DNA from 3 places in the Arthrobacter sp. NQ4 genome. Region 1 is predicted to be linked to each of the others. Evidence: riboswitches for the same ligand, from Rfam matches in the RefSeq annotation. Region 1 holds a riboswitch; each other region holds the start of a gene.
What was found. Region 1 has a riboswitch for cyclic di-AMP ahead of PUN51_RS10785 (hypothetical protein). Riboswitches for the same ligand answer to the same signal wherever they lie in the genome.

Region 1 (5,636 bases):
CTGCGCAGCCCCGGACTTGATGCGTTCGTGACCGGCTTCACCAACATCGGCGGCGGCATCGGCATGCCCATCCTTGCCAGTATCCTGACCGCCTGGCTGACGTTCCTCAGCCGGAACTGGCGCCCGCTCGTCCTGATCGGCGGTGCGGCGGGGGTCTCCATTATGGCCACCACCTTTGGCAAGAAACTGGTGGGCCGCACCCGCCCGGACCATGCGGACGCGGTGCCCCCCTACGAGGATTCACCCTCCTTCCCCAGCGGCCACACCCTGAATACCACCGTGGTGATCAGCCTGGTGGTGTACCTCATCTGCCTCCAGTTCAACACCATGCTGGTGCGCGTCACCGCCATCACGGCCGGCGCGCTCTTCATCATCGCCATGGGGCTCAGCCGCGTCTTCCTAGGCCACCACTGGCTGACGGACGTCATGGCAGGGTGGCTGCTGGGCCTCACCTGGGTGGGCGTGGTGATCCTGGCCCACAGGCTGTTCCACCTGGTCCGCAGGCGGGAGCACGCCGGTGCGGCTCCGTCGTTCGACCGTCCGATCGTCCGTGACGTGGTGGCAGAGGAAGTGCACCACCACGGCGGGGACGGCAACGAGCATGCCCACGGCAGCCACAACAAGGACACCGCCGGATGATAGTTTTGGGGGATGCGTACTCTCGTTGTTGACCACCCCCTGGTCGCCCACAAGCTCACCGTCCTGCGGGACAAGAACACGCCGTCGCCGGTCTTCCGCCAGCTGACGGAAGAGCTGGTGACCCTGCTGGCCTACGAAGCCACGCGGGAGGTCCGCACGGAGCCCGTCACCATCGAAACCCCCGTCAGCACCACCATTGGCACGGCGTTCACCAAGCCCACCCCGCTGGTAGTCCCCATCCTGCGCGCAGGCCTGGGCATGCTGGAGGGCATGACCAAGCTGGTCCCCACCGCCGAGGTTGGCTTCCTGGGCATGGCCCGGGACGAGGAGACGCTGGACATCATCACCTACGCGGAGCGCCTGCCGGAGGACCTGACCGGCCGCCAGGTATTCGTCCTGGACCCCATGCTGGCCACCGGCGGCACTCTGCGCGAGGCCATCAAGTTCCTCTTCAAGCGGGGCGCGTCCGACGTCACCTGCATCTGCCTGCTGGCGGCCCCGGAGGGCCTGGCCAAGCTGGAGGAGGAACTGGGCGACGCGAACGTGCACATCGTCCTGGCCTCCATCGACGAGAAGCTCAACGAGAAGTCCTACATCGTTCCCGGCCTGGGCGATGCCGGCGACCGCCTGTACGGCATCGCAGGGTAGCCTTCCCCCTTTTCCGGCAGGATCACCGCCGCTAGCCTGTGCGGATGGACTGGAAACTCGAACTTGTCTTTGTCCCCGTGTCCGACGTCGACCGCGCCAAGGATTTCTACGTCAACAGGGTGGGCTTCAACGCCGACTATGACGAGCGGCCTTCGGACGACATCCGCTTTGTGCAGCTGACGCCGCCCGGATCCGCCTGCTCCATCTGTTTGGGGGAGGGGCTGGTGGACGCAACTCCGGGCACGGGGTCAAACCTGCAGCTGGTGGTGGACGACATCCAGGCCGCACACGACCACCTGAAGAACAACGGTGTGGACGTCAGTGATATCGAAGTGCTGCCGTGGGGCCACTTCGTGTACTTCGCCGATCCGGACGGCAACAAGTGGTCCGTCCAGTACATCCCGTGGCGGAACGCCGGGCCGGACGCAACCGAAAGCACCGCAATCACAGGCTCCGCAACCCCAACCACCGCGACCCTAACGTCCGCACCATAGGGCACTGCAGCTCAACCCGGGGTTAAGACAGCCTGGGGTTAAAACACCACTGCCCGCATCCGTTTGGATGCGGGCAGTGGTGATGCTGCAATGCTCTGTTGTGCCCCTGCCCAAGGCGTACGACGGCGGAGAGCAGGGACGCGCCGTCGGCCGCGGTCAATGCAGGGCAGGCTCCGCGGAGGGTGGTCCTTCGACGCGCAGCCGCAGGGGAGCGGTGCCTAGTACCAGTTGTGCGCCAGGTGGAAGTTGAGCGCACCGCACGGGGAGGCATAGCTCTTCTTGATGTAATCCAGGCCCCAGTTGATCTGGGTGCGGTAGTTGGTGAGGTAGTCCGCGCCGGAGCTGGCCATCTTCTCGGCCGGGAGGGATTGGACGATTCCGTACGCCCCGCTGCTGGGATTGGTGGCCGTGGTGGTCCAGTCGGATTCCTTGGTCCACAGGGTCTGCAGGCACTGCATCTGGTCCGGTCCCCAGCCGAATGTGGCCAGCTGGCTGGCGGCGTAGGCCTGGGCGCCAGCGGGGTCGTTGACCGCGACGGCGGGTGCCGGCTCAGGAGCCGGGGCGGGCTCGGGTGCAGGTGCCGGTGCAGGCGCTGGCGCGGCCGGCGCGGGGGCGGCGGGTGCCGGGGCCGCGGGAGCGGGCTCCGCCGCCTGGGGCGCCACTGCGATTGCGGCGGGAGCGGGGCTCTCCACCGGGTTGGAGCGGATCTCGCTCTTCTCGATGCTCATCTGGGCATCGGACGCTGCCTGGGTTGCCTGGGTCGATGACACCGGGGCCATGCTGCTGGTGGCCTGGCCGGCTGCGCCGACCCCAACCAGCACCGCGCAGGATACTGCGAGGATTCCGGCCCTGCGGCCGAGGGTGGTTTTCTTTGCCTGCTGCGTGGCCTTATGTTTAGCCTTGGCATGCAGGCGTGCTTCTGCCGTGTTTTTGGACATGATTGATCGCCTCTCACACCTGCGGAGTTAGCTGTCGGGTTCGGATGAGGGCATCCGGCCGTACGGAAAAATCACGTACTGGCTTAACCCCAAGGGCAATCATTGCCCGGGACGGTGGGTCCCCCGCCTCTGCCGTTGCTCAATCGGAAATCCGGGGAAGCGGCAGAGCTTGGCGTCAACCCGGGATATGCGGCCCGAACGGGGACCGCACCCAATCGACGGTACAGGAAGATTAAATGAAAGTCACATTTAGGTAACGGAAGTCACGGCCGGCAGCGCGTCGGGTTGTCTGACTGCGCCGGGAGTATCCCCGTAATGGACTGCCGGGCCCCCGGGCACCATTCACCCCGGGCACTCGCGTGCCAGAGCATCATGCAGCCCAAGGCCGGGTCCCCGGGGCGTCCTCCGCTAGTGGCCGGTCAGTTCGTAGACCGTAGTGCCGCCCATGATCTGCGACGTGAAATTGGCTGCCACCCACTCCGCGATCCGGGTGGCAGCGTCCGAACCGGTGGTGGAGCGCATGGCTCCGCCACCGATAAAGTAATGGATCTCTCCCCGGGCTACCAGGTCCTGGAACTGCGCCAACGTGGGGGAGGGGTCGGTGCCGTTGAAGCCGCCCACCGCCATGACCGGCAGCTCCGTTGCCAGTTGGTAACCTGCGGCGTTGTTGGAGCCCACCACGGCCGCGGCCCACGTGTAGCTTGAGGCGCTGCTCTTGAGCGCGGCGACCAGGTCAGCCGACGGCGTGGGGGCACCCAGGAGGCCACCCACGCCACCCCCGCGGCCACCCGCGAAGCCCGCGCCGCCCTGGGCGTTTGGCTGCCGGAAGCCCTGCCCCGCACTGCCCTGGTTGGTGTTCCCCTGTCCCGCAATACTTGAACCGCCGGTGCTGTTCGGGCCGGACCCGTTCCGGCTGTTCCGGACGCCGGCGGGAGCACCGCCCGGCCCAGCGCCGAAGCCGGCCGTGGGGCCGGCACTGACGATTGCCCCGCTGTGCGCTGTGGACGCCGTGGAGATGGAGTAGGCCAGCGGTCCGGCGAGCGACGCCGTGATGGCCAGGGCCGCCGTCGCCCGCTGCACCGAACGCATGCCCAGGAACTTGCTGAAGCCCGCTCCTGCTGCCCCGGCCAGCCCGCCTGCAAGGACCACCCAGCGCAGCCACGGACCGTAGGCCGAGGTGGTGCCCAGCAGGGAGAATGCCGTCAGGGCTGCCGCGGCCACTGCGGCCCCGAGCACGATTGCGGCGGCCGCCTGCTGCCTGTGCTGCCACAGCAGGACTGCGCCCAGGCCGGTCAGCCCGGCGATGCCCGGCGCCAGCGCCACGGCGTAGTAGGGGTGGATGATGCCCGCCATGAAGCTGAACACCAGGCCGGTCACCAGCACCCAGGAGCCCCAGACCAGCACGGACGCGCGCACCGGATCCGTCCGCGGTGCCCGCCGGCCGACCCACAGCAGGCCGGCCGCAAGGATCAGGGCGGAAGGCAGCAGCCAGGCGATCTGGCCACCGAACTCGTTGTTGAACATCCGGAACAGGCCCGGAACGCCCCAGCCGTTGCCGCCGCCCACGCTGCCCGTTTCGTCGCCCGTCAGCCTGCCCAGTCCGTTGTAGCCGAGGGTCAGCTCCAGGATGGAGTTGTCCTGCGAACCGCCGATGTAGGGCCGCATGCCGGCCGGCGTCAGCTGCACGGCCACGAGCCACCAGCCCGCGGAAACCACCATCGCCGCCCCGGCCGCGGCCAGCCGCAGCAGGCGCCGGCCCAGCCTGCCCGGCCCCGCAACCGCGTAGGCCACGGCAAAACCGGGAACCACCAGCAGGACCTGCAGTTGCTTGGCCAGGAACCCAAAGCCCAGGAACACCCCGGCCAGCAGGAACCAGCGCAACCGGTCCTCCTGGACCGCGCGGAGGACCGCGTACGCGGCCGCCGTCATGAGCAGCACCAGCAAGGCATCCGGGTTGTTGAACCGGAACATCAGCGTGGCAACCGGGGTGAGGGCCAACACCGCGGCTCCCAGCAAGCCCGCCCGGTGGGCAGTGGTGGCATCTCCGGTGGCATGCACCGCGGTCCGGCGCACGGACAGGTAGAGCAGCCAGGCGGCCGCTACGCCCATCAGCGCCTGCGGAACCAGGATGCTCCACGGGTTCAGCCCAAACAGCCGGACCGACAACCCCATGACCCACAGGGAGGCCGGCGGCTTGTCCACCGTGATGGAGTTGGCGGCGTCCGAGGAACCGAAGAACCAGGCCGTCCAGTCCTGCGAACCCGCCTGGGCCGCGGCGGAGTAGAAGGCGTTGGCCCAGCCGGACGCCCCGAGATTCCATAAGTACAGCGCCGCCGTGCCCGCCAGCACCGCTGCCAGTTCGAGGTTCCGCCGGCGGCCCAGGGGATCCCGGCTCCGGCTGCCGGGCCTGGTCCCCCGGGCCGTGGTGGCCCCGCCCCCTCCCGACGCATGATGCAGGCGGGCGCGCGTGGACCCGGTTGTTGGGCTTGAAGTCATGGAGCTGAAGTAGGGGCTGGCCATGGCGGGCTACTTGGCCAGGTCGTAGACAGTGGAATTGCCCACGGTCTGGGCCTGGAAGTTGGCCTGCACCCAGGCCGCCACCTCCGGGTTGCCGCCCCGGCCGCCCATCCCGCCACCCATGCCGCCGCCCTGGATGTAATATCCGATCTCACCCTTGGACACCATGTCCTGGAACTGGGCGAGCGTGGGGTATGGATCCCCGCCGTTCCAGCCGCCGAGCGCGATGACGTTGGTGTTCGTGGCAAGTTCCAGGCTTGCTGCCTGGCTGGCGCCGGAGACGATCGCGGACCACTTCGTGGTGGTGGAGGAGAGCAGCGCGGTCACTGCGGCATCGGCAGTTCCCTCACCGGGGCCGCCGGCCCCGCCGGGACCACCGGCGCCGTCGGCTGCGCCGCCC
Region 2 (5,636 bases), on a different contig from region 1:
GACGGACTCGTCGTCGTCTCCGGCGACAGGCACCTGGAACTCACGGACACGGGCCGCAAGCGGGCCACCGAGGTCATGCGCAAGCACCGGCTGGCCGAACGCCTGCTGGCTGACGTCATCGGTTTGGACTGGGCCTACGTGCACGACGAAGCCTGCCGCTGGGAACACGTCATGAGCGAGCGCGTTGAGCGGCGCATCTACGAGATGCTGGACCACCCCACCGAATCGCCCTACGGCAACCCGATCCCCGGCCTCGCCGCCCTGGGCGGACAGCCGGCCACCGGCTCCGCCGACGCGGTCATCAGCCTGGTGGAGGCCATGAAGGGCTACGGCCCCGCCTCTGCCGTGACCATCAGCCGGCTGGCCGAACCCATCCAGGTGGAGCCCGAACTGCTGGCGCAGCTGGACGAAGGCGGGATCCGGCCCGGCGCCGCCGTTGCGCTGGAACGCGTGGGAGATTACATCTCCGTGCGGGTGTCCGGAATCGAAGGGGCACTGGAGCTGCCGCCCGAGGTTGCCGCGCATGTTTTTGTCGCCGTCACCCAGCCCTGAGCCGCGCCTCATACCCCGGCGAAGCGCTTCCACGCAAAGATAACGGAATTGTTACCTAGGGTCTTAAGGCCCTATAGTGGAACCAATCGTTGATACTTAAGCGTTACCCGATCCGGAGCCGAGCTCTGCCAGCGGATCGGGTGCATGAGTCGTTACTGGCAGAGGCGGGGGAACCACAATTGGCAGCGGGGGACTGCCTTGGGGTGAAGTCCGTCAGCAGCAAGCCTCTCCAGTGAAGGATTCTTCCGGGAATACCCCTGTGCAGAAGCTTGCCCATGACGGGCCGGGTCTTTGATCTCTCTGACCCGAATCCGACAGCTAACTCCGCAGGCTTTTCCAGAGAGGAACCCTTCTTGACCATGCAGACCTCCCGGGGCCGCCGCCGCGCGGCAGGCCCCCCTTCGGCACCCCGGGTTGTCGAAGATGTCGCAGCGGAGCGCCCCCGCGATCTGCATCGTGACGCGCGCCGCCGCCGGGGTCCGTTCCGGCAGGTGACGGAGTTTGCCGCCGCCAGCGGCATTGGCCAGAAAGCCGGAATCGCCCTGGCCGCCACCGGCCTGGTGCTGACGGTCACGGTGCCCGCCACCAGCCCCGTCATGGCCACCGATGCCGCCGGCAACGCGCCACTGGCAGCCTCCGCCGTCAGTCCGCAGCCCCAGATTTCCGCTGATATTGGCGCCCAGATCGACTTCAGCCGTTCGGCAGTGGTGACCCAGGCCGACCCCGACGGGAAGCTGAAGCAGCTCCTGAGCGCCCAGTCCGCCGGCTCCGTCACCCGGGCAGCCTCGGCCGGCACCCTGGCCGCACCGCTGGCATCCCTCACCACCGCGTCGCCCTTTGGCTACCGGGTGAGCCCCATCACCGGCGGCTCCGGAGACTTCCACCGCGGCCAGGACTTCGTGGCGCAGTGCGGAACGTCCGTCCTGGCGGCCGCGACCGGCACCGTGACCTTCGCAGGCTGGCACCAGTACGGCGGTGGGAACCGGGTGGTCATCGACCACGGCAACGGGCTGGAGACCACCTACAACCACCTGTCGTCGTTCAACGTCAAGGTGGGACAGACCGTCTCCCGCGGCGAGGTCGTGGCGCTCAGCGGCACCACGGGCGCATCCACCGGCTGCCACCTGCACTTTGAGGTCCAGGTCAACGGCGAAGTGGTCGATCCCATGGGCTGGCTGTAACCGAATGAGTGTGCACTCTCAGATCGCAGCGACCTGCCGTGACCTGAATGTGACATTGAAACAAAACTGCTGTACCGTCTAACTCGCGTCAACTTTTCCGAAGTTGACGCTCTTGAGTGGATTGCCTAACTCTGCCACCGCTCAAGGTCCGTTCGCATTTCATCGTCTGGCAGGGGCGGGGGAACCAATTTTGGCCTTCATTTCCTGAAGGCCTTGGGGTTAAGTCATGAGCTTCCCAGGAAGCAGAGTGGCCGGGTGACTCCCATCCGAATCCGACAGCTCACCTCGCAGGCATTGGGAGAGGCTACCTTCGTGTCTTCACGCCATCATTCTGCGCGCCACCGTGCGCAAACGGTTCGCACCAACCCCCTGGACGCCGTGTCCAAGGCCGTCAGTGCAAATGCCGGGACCGTAGGCCGCCAGGCTGCCGTTGTGGCAGCCGCATCGGGCCTTATCCTGAGCATGGGCCTGCCCGCCACCGCAGCTGACACCACCGCCGGTGTCTCCGCATCCACCGAGTCCGGTTCGGCCCAGATGGCCCTCGCCGTCACCGCCGCCCCCACGGCTACGGTTTCCTTCGAGCGTCCCGCCGTCAAGACCACCGCAGCTCCGAAGGTGGAAGCGGTGCGTCCCCAGTCCACCGCCCCGGCCGTGCGCGACGCCGCTGCCACCGCAGGCCAGGACGCGGCCCCTGCCGCCAAGGCTGCCGAGACTGTCTCCGCCGCAACCTCCGGTATTGCAGCAATCGCCTACACCGGCATCGGCCACTCCTACGTCTGGGGCGGCACCAGCCCCGTTACCGGCTGGGACTGCTCCGGGTTCGTCCAGTGGGTCTACGCCCAGGCCGGCATCAGCATCCCCCGCACCAACGCGTGGAACATCATGACCCCCACCTCCACCCCGCAGCCGGGCGACCTTGTGGTCCAGAACGGCGGCGCGCACGTGGGCATCTACGTCGGCAACGGCATGATGGTCAGCGCACTCAACCCTTCCCAGGGCACGCTGCTCCACTCGCCTGCAGCCACCGGTACCTCGTCGTACTACCACCTCAACAAGTAGTTCTTGGGCTTCACGCTCCAAGGGCTATTTCTTTGCCCAAAGCTTTTTCGCTAGAAACCACATCCCCGTTCGGGATGCGCCGGCGTACCCCCAAGATGCCGGCGCATCCAGCTTCCCTTTGCCTGCTTACACGCGGTTCGAAGGAAAAACGAAAGAGAGAACTGATGACGACTCGTGCTACCGCACGGCACCGCGCCGAGGTCACCAAAACCAACTCGATCTCTGTCATTGCCAAAGCTGTCAGCGACAACGCCGGTGGCATGGGCCGCCAGGCTGCTGTCATCGCTGCTGCTTCCGGCCTGGTCCTGACCAGCGGCATTGCGGCCAACGCTGCCGACACCAACGTCAAGCGCGATTCCGCTCCCGCATCCCAGATGGAAGTTGAATCCGTCGTCGACGCCCCGATCTCCGCGGCTTCCACCATTGCCATCAGCTACGAGAAGCCTGCCGTTACCACCACGCCGGCTCCCGTCGCCGAGCCTGAGCCCGAGGTTCAGGTACAGGAAGCTGCACCTGCCGCCCAGCCGGCTGCTCCCAAGGTCACCGCCAAGGTTGCCACGGCTGCCGCTCCGGCCGCCCCTGCAGCCCAGGCTTCGGCCAGCGGCAAGGGTGCTGCCATCCTGTCCGCAGCCTACGCGCAGCTCGGTGTCATGCAGGACTGCACCATGCTGGTGACCAACTCCCTGGCCGCCGTGGGCATCCACTTCCACGACTGGCCGGCCGGTTACCTGTCCCTGGGCCGCACCGTGAGTGCAGCCGAAGCGCAGCCGGGCGACCTTATCTACTACGCCAACGGCGGCTCGGGCATGGCCCACATCGCTGTGTACGCCGGCAACGGCATGGCCGTCCACGGTGGCTACAACGGAAACCAGACCGTGGTCTTCAGCGCGAACGTGGGTTCCGGCCCCGTCTTCATCCGCGTCAACTAAGCATTCCAGTGGCGGCCTGATCCAGCGCAGGCCGCGAATTGGGCAAGGGACCCCCGCCACCAGGCGGGGGTCCCTTGCGCTTTAGCGGGCTTCTCAAGTGGAGCCCTTGCCTTTCCCGTCTTCGGACCCGATTAGGCTCCGGGGCGGCGATTACCTGATTCTGCATTTCTTTGTTTACTCTTGTGATGTCGATCCATAGCCCGGACATGCCGGGGGCAGCCGGCCCTCGTGCCCCTGACGGGTGCGGCCGTGAAGAGGTAAGTGCATGCGCACTCTCGTTCTGAATGCTGGATATGAACCGCTGGCGGTTATCACTTTCCGCCGGGCGCTGGTGCTTGTGCTCACGGGCAAGGCAAGCGTGGTGGCCGAAGGGGATGACCCGGTGGTAGGGCCCACCGACGTCCTGGGCCGCCCTTCCGTGATCCTCCTCAACCGCTACATCCGGCCCCGGTACAACCACTCGACGGCAGTCAGCCGCAGGGGTGTGCTCCGGCGCGACGGACATAAATGTGCCTACTGCGGCAAGGCGGCGCACACAATCGACCACGTTCACCCGAAGTCCCGGGGCGGTGCCGATTCATGGGAGAACCTTGTGGCCGCCTGCCTGCGGTGCAACAACGTCAAGGGCGACCACACTCCCGCGGAAATGGGCTGGACCCTTCGGTTCGTGCCCGAGCCGCCGCACGGAACGATCTGGCAGATCAAGGAACTGGAGAAGCCGACGCCGGCGTGGGATCCGTTCCTGCTCCCGGAGCGCGCCGCCTGACGCCCTCGCGCTGCCCGGCAGCCCAGCTGATCGCTAGGCTGGGGGAGTGCAAAAGAGCATGTTGGTTTTCGACGCCCTGATCCTCGCCGGGGGACGGTCATCCCGGCTGGGCGGGGTACCCAAGCAGTCCCTGGTCTACCGGGGCCAGACCCTCCTCGAGCGTGCCGTGGCCGCGGCAGCCGGCGCCCGCCACACCGTGGTGGTCGGTGATGCGGGATCCCTGCCGGGGGAGTCCGGGGCCGCGGGTCTGCCGGCCCCGTCCACCCGGCCGTCCACCCTGCTGATGTGCCGCGAGGAGCCGCGGTTCGCCGGGCCTGCTGCCGCAATAGCCGCAGGCCTGGCCGCGCTGGCCAAGGGAGGCGAAGGGGCGCCCTACTGCCTGGTGCTGGCGTGCGACATGCCGCTGGCCTCCCAGGCGGTGGCTGTGCTGAAGGATGCCCTGGCGCGCACCGATGTGGCGGACGGTGGGGGCGGCGTGATGGCTTGTTCCGGGGATGGCAGGGCCCAGCCCCTGGCAGGTTTTTACAGCATGGCTGGGTTAACAAAAGCCTGCGCGGACCTGGCAGCCCGCAACGCCCTGGTCAACGGATCTGTGCGGGCGCTCCTTGCTAGTCTGGACGTGCAGCTTGTCACGGTCCCCGCCGGGTCCACATCCGATGTGGATACCTGGGACGATGCTGCCGCGCTGGGGATTTCCGCCGGGAACCAGCGCGCGGGCCAGGACCGGTTCATGGGCGGAGCTAACGTGGGAGGCAAGTCGTGAAAAGCCAGGACGAGACGCTGGAAGAGTGGTGCAGGGCGCTTCTCCAGGCCTACAAGCTTGAAGATGTCCAGGTGGATGTCAACGCCGTGCTGGCGCTGGCCGGCGTCGCTGCCCATGCGGTTGTCAGGCCGGCCGCGCCGCTGACCACCTTCATCGCAGGCTTCGCCGCGGGACTGGCGGCTGCTCCCGGCAGGGAAATGGACGCGGCATCGATGGACGCGGCGCTGGCCGTTGCCCGTTCCCTGGCCGAAGACTACGACGCTGAAGCCGCCGGGACTCCCGGCGAATGACAGCAGAACCCCACAGCGATCCGGAGGCGCCACCGGGCAGTGATGCAGAGGCGCACAAAACTGAACAGCCGCATGATGCCCACCATCATGCGGCCC
Region 3 (5,636 bases), on a different contig from region 1:
AGGCCATCAGCACCAGCGCCAAGGCGACGAGGCCGTATTCCTCAGGTGAGAGCAGCCGTGCCAGGACCACCGTGGTCACCAGCACGATCACCCTGCCCGAGGCGAAGGCCAGCCCCTGCCACAGGGCTCCCCGGACTCCCTTGCGCTCCAGTTCCCCCGGCGCGTACGTCATGGTTGCCTGTTCGTCCGGGTAAGCTCCCCCGCCGGGGATGAAGCGGCCATGGCCGCACGGACTTCCGCCAGGTATTCGCCTGCCACAGTGTCCCAGGTGCGGACTGCGCCTGCGGCGGCCGTTCCGGCAGTGCCGTGGGAAGGCCCGGGCGGTTGCTTGGGGGCGGTGAGGTGCTCCACCACCTCGCGGACAAGGGTGTCCTGGCTGTCCCGAACGGCCAGCAGCGGATGTGCGGGAAGTTCCCTCGCGGCCACCGGCGTGGCCACCACGGGCAGCCCCGCGGCGAGGGCCTCCAGGACGGAGTTCCGGATACCCACGCCGTGTTCGTCCGGGAAAACCGCCACATCCGCGCCCTGGAACACATCCAGGATGGAAGGCACGTTGGCCAGGATATCCACCCGGGGTCCGGCCAGCGCCTGAACCGCCGGTGTGGGGCGCCGCCCTGCGATGACGAAGCGGGCGTCCGGGACCTCCCGCCACACGAGCGGCGCGATCCTGTTGACCAGTACCGTGGCGCTGTCCACGTTCGGCGCGTAGTTCAGGCTGCCTGCGAAGCACACCACGGGGGCTTGCCGCTCCCGGCGGGGACCGGTGGCCACCGCCGTGCCGTTGGGGATGCTCGTGACCGGCCTGCCCAGCGTGGCGGACCAGGCCGCTGCGTCCTGGGCTCCGACGGTCAGGAGCCTGGCCCGGGGCGGCAGCTGACGTTCAGCTCGGGCTGCCAATTGTTCGCGCAGCCGGTAGGCGGGTCGGAAGGTACGGGCGATGGCGGTGTCCATGCCGGCCCGGATGGACCAAGGGTCCACTGTCTGCAGCACCAGGGGACCGGTGACGCAGTGGGACAGGAAGAGGGCATGGGGGCCATGGATCAGGGTGGCGTCCCGGCTTGCGGACAACCGGGCCGCGGCGGCGCGGGCGGAGGGGGTGGACCGCCGATGTTTTCCTAATCCGGTGAGCCCGCCCATGGAGCGGGCAAAGGCCGAAAGTTCCTCGCGCGGGGCCAGTTCGTACACGGTATCGCAGCGGTTCCTGATGTCTGCCGGAACCGGAACAGGACCCGAGAAAGTCAGCAGCGTGACGGCAACGGCAGGGGCGAGGTGCAGGATCACTTCGTACGGGATCATCGAGCTTCCATCCCCCAGTTCCGGATCCCGGTTGGGCACGCTTTCCGTCACGTACAGGAGCTTCATTGCAAGAGTGTACTGGATCACACCGTCCCCGGAGGGTTGCTTTAGGCAACCTTGAGGGAAGCCGAAAAAGGGCGACGGCGGGAGGTCCCGCCGTCGCCCTTTCACCTGGGTGCGTGGCCTGCTACTGCCAGGCGCGCACGTAGTCCACCATCATCTGGGACGGCGCGCCGTAGGCCGGGTTCGTGGAGGAGGCGCCGACATTCAGCACGATGTACTGCGGGGCATTTCCGTCGTCGGTGGGGTAGGACTTGACCTTGACGCCGTCGAAGTACACGTCAGAGGAGTTTGCCATCCGGTGCAGGCCAAAGGTGTGGTACTCGTTGGCCCAGTTGCCGCCCACGCCGCCCTGGTTGTGGGAGCCGGAACCGGAGTGGTAGTTCACGGTCATCTTGGCCTGCAGGACCTCGGCGATGTCATTTTCGCCGGTGGCCGGCCACGACTGTCCGGTGGTCCAGAAGGCAGGCCAGTTGTAGAGGCCGTTGGCGTTGCCAGGGAACTTGATCCTGGCCTCGACGTAGCCGGTGGTGAACTGGAAGCCGGTCCCCGCCCCGCCCTTCGGGTTGGTGGATACCAGTCCGCCGGAGGTGGATGAGCTGAGCCCCAGGGCCAGGTTTCCGTTGGCCACGGAGACGTTCGCCGGGCTGGTGGAGACCTTGTTCATGGTTCCGCAACCGGGGGAGAACCAGCAGCCGGACCACTTCGCGGTGTCCAGTCCGGCCCCGTTGAACTCGTCGGCGAAGGTCATGGTCCAGTTCCCCGGGACCCCGGCGGGCGCAGGCGTCCCGGTGCTGGCCAGCTGTGCCGCCGCGGGCGCCACAGCGATGGGTGCTTCGGAGGGAGGGGCAGGGGCAGCGGGTGCCGGTACTGCTGCGGGGGCAGGTGCCGGTGCCTCTGCCGGCGAAGGAGCGGCGGCAGGAGCGGCCTCGACTGCCGGGACTGGCGTTGGAGCGGGGACCGGAATGTCCGGAGTTTGGGTGGGTGCGGCGCTGCCGGCATCCCCTGCACTCGCCACCCGCGCCACGTCAGCGGTTCCGTCACCGTGGGTCAGGCCCAGGCCAAGGGAACCTGCTCCGAGGAGTGCTGCGGCAAGACCGGCGGCAAGGGGCCAGCCGCGGAGCGCCCGGGCCGGAGCACCGGACTTGAAGGCCGGGGATGTCCAGGTGTGATCTGTCTCATTTTGATAACGGTGCGCTCGTTTGGCGCTGCCTTTGCGGGGTGCGGGCATGGGGATGCTACCTCTCGTCGCCTGCGGAGTTAGCTGTCGGGTTCGAATGAGGGCATTCGGCCGCGTGCTGCGGCTTCACCCCAAGGGCAGGCGCGTTGCCGTGCCCGGGACGCTTGGGTCCCCCGCCTCTGCCTGGAATCTGGTGATAATCACGGACGCGGCAGAGTTGGGCGGCATCCGGGACTGGAGCCGGCTGGGGGCGGCCCCCGGACGACCGTACACGAAAAGGGTCTGCGAATCACAATTAGGTAACGGACCTCACCTGCGTTGGCGTGGCGCTCCCCTGTCGGTAAAAGTGCATTGGTATGGGCGCCAGTGACGGCAGGGTTTTCCACATGGCTGAACCTGCGGCTGCTGCCCACCTCCACCGGGGCTAGCCTTGGGTCAAGCGCGAATCGCCTATCGGGTCCAAATGCACTAAGATATTGAAGTCTGTGCTGCGTCCTGCCTCCGTTCCGGCGGCAAGGCATTGCATGGAATCGCAAATGAACCTCCTGTTACGGAAATGCCGTAACCGCTTAGCCCAAAGGAGGTGGGTTCACATATGCGTCCTTACGAATTGATGGTAATCATCGACCCCGAGGTCGAAGAGCGTACCGTTGAGCCGTCGCTTCAGAAGTTCCTGAACGTCATCACCAACGATGGTGGAACCATCGAAAAGGTTGACATCTGGGGCCGTCGCCGTCTGGCTTACGACATCAAGAAGAAGTCCGAAGGTATCTACGCCGTGGTGAACTTCACCGCCAAGCCGGAGACCGCCAAGGAACTTGACCGCCAGCTGTCTCTTAACGAGACCATCATGCGCACCAAGATCACCCGCCCCGAAGAGCAGAAGGTTGTTGCTGAGTAATTCAGCACCGTCTTCATTCTTTACCCCGCAGGAAACGCACTCTTCACCCAGGATCGAACAAGGAGGCAGTAGATGGCAGGCGAGACCACCATTACGGTCATCGGTAACCTCACCAATGACCCGGAATTGCGGTTCACACCGTCCGGTTCGGCAGTAGCGAACTTCACCATCGCTTCCACCCCCCGCACCTTTGATCGCCAGTCCAACGAGTGGAAGGACGGGGAAACCCTGTTCCTCCGCGCTGCCGTATGGCGTGAAGCAGCCGAGAACGTCGCCGAATCCCTGACCAAGGGCATGCGCGTCATCGTGACCGGCCGCCTGAAGAGCCGTTCCTACGAAACAAAAGAAGGCGAAAAGCGCACCGTTATCGAGCTTGAGGTCGACGAAATCGGCCCCAGCCTGCGCTACGCCAATGCCAAGGTCAACCGCACCCAGCGCTCCGGCGGACAGGGTGGCGGCGGCTTCGGCGGCGGCAACAGCGGCGGTGGCTTCGGAGGAGGCAACTCTGGTGGAAACCAGGGCGGCAACTCCGGTGGAGGTTGGGGCGGCGGCAACCAGCAGGCTGCACAGGACGATCCCTGGGCTACGCCCGGTGTCTCCAACGCAGGCGGCTGGGGCAACGGCCCCGATTCCGAACCTCCCTTCTAAAACCCAAATAACGGCCCGGCGCCGGGACTGCCCGGGTGCGCCACGCACCCAAGGCACTGCCGCCGTCGGACCACCACCATCCCGTGGATCAATATCCACGGGCTCCCTAGAATAGGAGCTCCACGATGGCTAAGGCTGAACTCCGTAAGCCCAAACCAAAGTCCAACCCCTTGAAGGCCGCTGACATCACTGTCATCGACTACAAGGACGTAGCATTGCTGCGCAAGTTCATCTCCGACCGCGGAAAGATCCGCGCCCGTCGCGTCACTGGCGTCACGGTGCAGGAACAGCGCAAGATCGCCCAGGCAATCAAGAACGCCCGCGAAGTTGCTCTGCTGCCTTACTCCGGCGCTGGCCGCGGCTAAGGAAGGGATTAACTAACATGGCAAAGCTCATTCTGACCCACGAAGTCACCGGTCTCGGTGCTGCCGGCGATGTTGTCGAGGTCAAGGACGGTTACGCACGTAACTACCTGCTGCCCCGCAACTTCGCCCTGACCTGGTCGAAGGGTGGCGAGAAGCAGGTTGAGTCCATCAAGGCTGCCCGCGCCGCCCGCGAGCACGCTTCCCTGGAAGATGCTCAGAAGCAGGCCGCTGCACTGTCCGCCAAGCCGGTCAAGCTCGTCGTCAAGGCCGGCGAGTCCGGCCGCCTGTTCGGCACCGTTAAGCAGGGCGACGTCGCCGACGCTGTTGAGGCCGCTGGCCTTGGCAAGATCGACAAGCGCAAGGTTGAACTGCCCGCACACATCAAGTCGGTCGGTTCCTACCAGGCCAACGTCCGCCTCCACGCTGACGTTGCCGCTGTGATCGAACTGGACGTGGTGGCAGGAAAGTAATTTCCCCACTCCACGTCACGACCCCCGTCGCCGGACTCCGGCGGCGGGGGTCTTTCGTTTGTGCGGTGGTAGCCTGCTCCGGTGAACCCGAACCCCCGCCCCCGCCCCTTCCACCAAGTGGATGTTTTCGCCGGCCTGGCCTACCGTGGCAATCCGCTCGCCGTCGTGCTTGATGCCAAAGGCCTGGACGCGGCGACCATGCAGCACTTCGCCAACTGGACCAACCTCTCGGAAACCACCTTCCTGTTGCCTCCCCGGGATCCCCGCGCCGATTACCGGGTCAGGATTTTCACCGGGAGCGAGGAGTTCCCGTTTGCGGGCCACCCGACTCTGGGCTCTGCCCATACCTGGCTGGAAAGCGGAGGGGTGCCGAAGTCCGACGGCTGCGTGGTGCAGGAATGCGCGGCGGGGCTTGTCCGGATCAAGCGCGACGGCGGGAGGCTGGCTTTCGCCGCGCCGCCCCTGACGCGATCCGGCCCCGTGGAGGAGCCCGTCCGCCGGCAGCTGGCAGCGGCGCTGCGCGTGGCCCCCGGCGACATCGTCGACGCGTGCTGGCTGGTGAACGGGCCGGAATGGATCGGTGTCCTGCTGGAGTCCGCCGGGCAGGTGCTGGCCCTGGAACCGAACCACGCAGCCATGGGCGACCTGAAGATCGGCGTCATAGGACCGCACGCTCCCGGCGCCGGCGCCGACTTTGAGGTGCGCACGTTCCTGCC

Region 2: it holds a riboswitch for cyclic di-AMP, as region 1 does, so the genes downstream of both, PUN51_RS16785 (C40 family peptidase) here and PUN51_RS10785 (hypothetical protein) in region 1, are expected to answer to the same signal.
Region 3: it holds a riboswitch for cyclic di-AMP, as region 1 does, so the genes downstream of both, PUN51_RS15905 (glycoside hydrolase family 16 protein) here and PUN51_RS10785 (hypothetical protein) in region 1, are expected to answer to the same signal.

Annotation. Positions count from the first base shown of each region.
Region 1 covers NZ_JARETC010000005.1:83,390-89,025, reverse strand. Annotated here, with positions in the region: gene PUN51_RS10800 (phosphatase PAP2 family protein) at 1-639, shown strand, start outside; gene upp (uracil phosphoribosyltransferase) at 652-1,287, shown strand; gene PUN51_RS10790 (glyoxalase superfamily protein) at 1,332-1,781, shown strand; gene PUN51_RS10785 (hypothetical protein) at 2,000-2,719, opposite strand; cyclic di-AMP (ydaO/yuaA leader) riboswitch at 2,725-2,886, opposite strand; gene PUN51_RS10780 (ArnT family glycosyltransferase) at 3,128-5,239, opposite strand; gene PUN51_RS10775 (glycosyltransferase family 39 protein) at 5,246-5,636, opposite strand, start outside.
Region 2 covers NZ_JARETC010000011.1:85,437-91,072, reverse strand. Annotated here, with positions in the region: gene PUN51_RS16795 (metal-dependent transcriptional regulator) at 1-552, shown strand, start outside; cyclic di-AMP (ydaO/yuaA leader) riboswitch at 690-901, shown strand; gene PUN51_RS16790 (M23 family metallopeptidase) at 912-1,733, shown strand; cyclic di-AMP (ydaO/yuaA leader) riboswitch at 1,862-2,041, shown strand; gene PUN51_RS16785 (C40 family peptidase) at 2,112-2,792, shown strand; gene PUN51_RS16780 (NlpC/P60 family protein) at 2,957-3,721, shown strand; gene PUN51_RS16775 (HNH endonuclease) at 3,987-4,487, shown strand; gene mobA (molybdenum cofactor guanylyltransferase) at 4,534-5,250, shown strand; gene PUN51_RS16765 (DUF6457 domain-containing protein) at 5,247-5,540, shown strand; gene PUN51_RS16760 (molybdopterin molybdotransferase MoeA) at 5,537-5,636, shown strand, end outside.
Region 3 covers NZ_JARETC010000010.1:48,139-53,774, reverse strand. Annotated here, with positions in the region: gene PUN51_RS15915 (oligosaccharide flippase family protein) at 1-172, opposite strand, end outside; gene PUN51_RS15910 (glycosyltransferase) at 169-1,362, opposite strand; gene PUN51_RS15905 (glycoside hydrolase family 16 protein) at 1,484-2,587, opposite strand; cyclic di-AMP (ydaO/yuaA leader) riboswitch at 2,591-2,742, opposite strand; gene rpsF (30S ribosomal protein S6) at 3,132-3,437, shown strand; gene PUN51_RS15895 (single-stranded DNA-binding protein) at 3,510-4,085, shown strand; gene rpsR (30S ribosomal protein S18) at 4,211-4,450, shown strand; gene rplI (50S ribosomal protein L9) at 4,468-4,920, shown strand; gene PUN51_RS15880 (PhzF family phenazine biosynthesis protein) at 5,002-5,636, shown strand, end outside.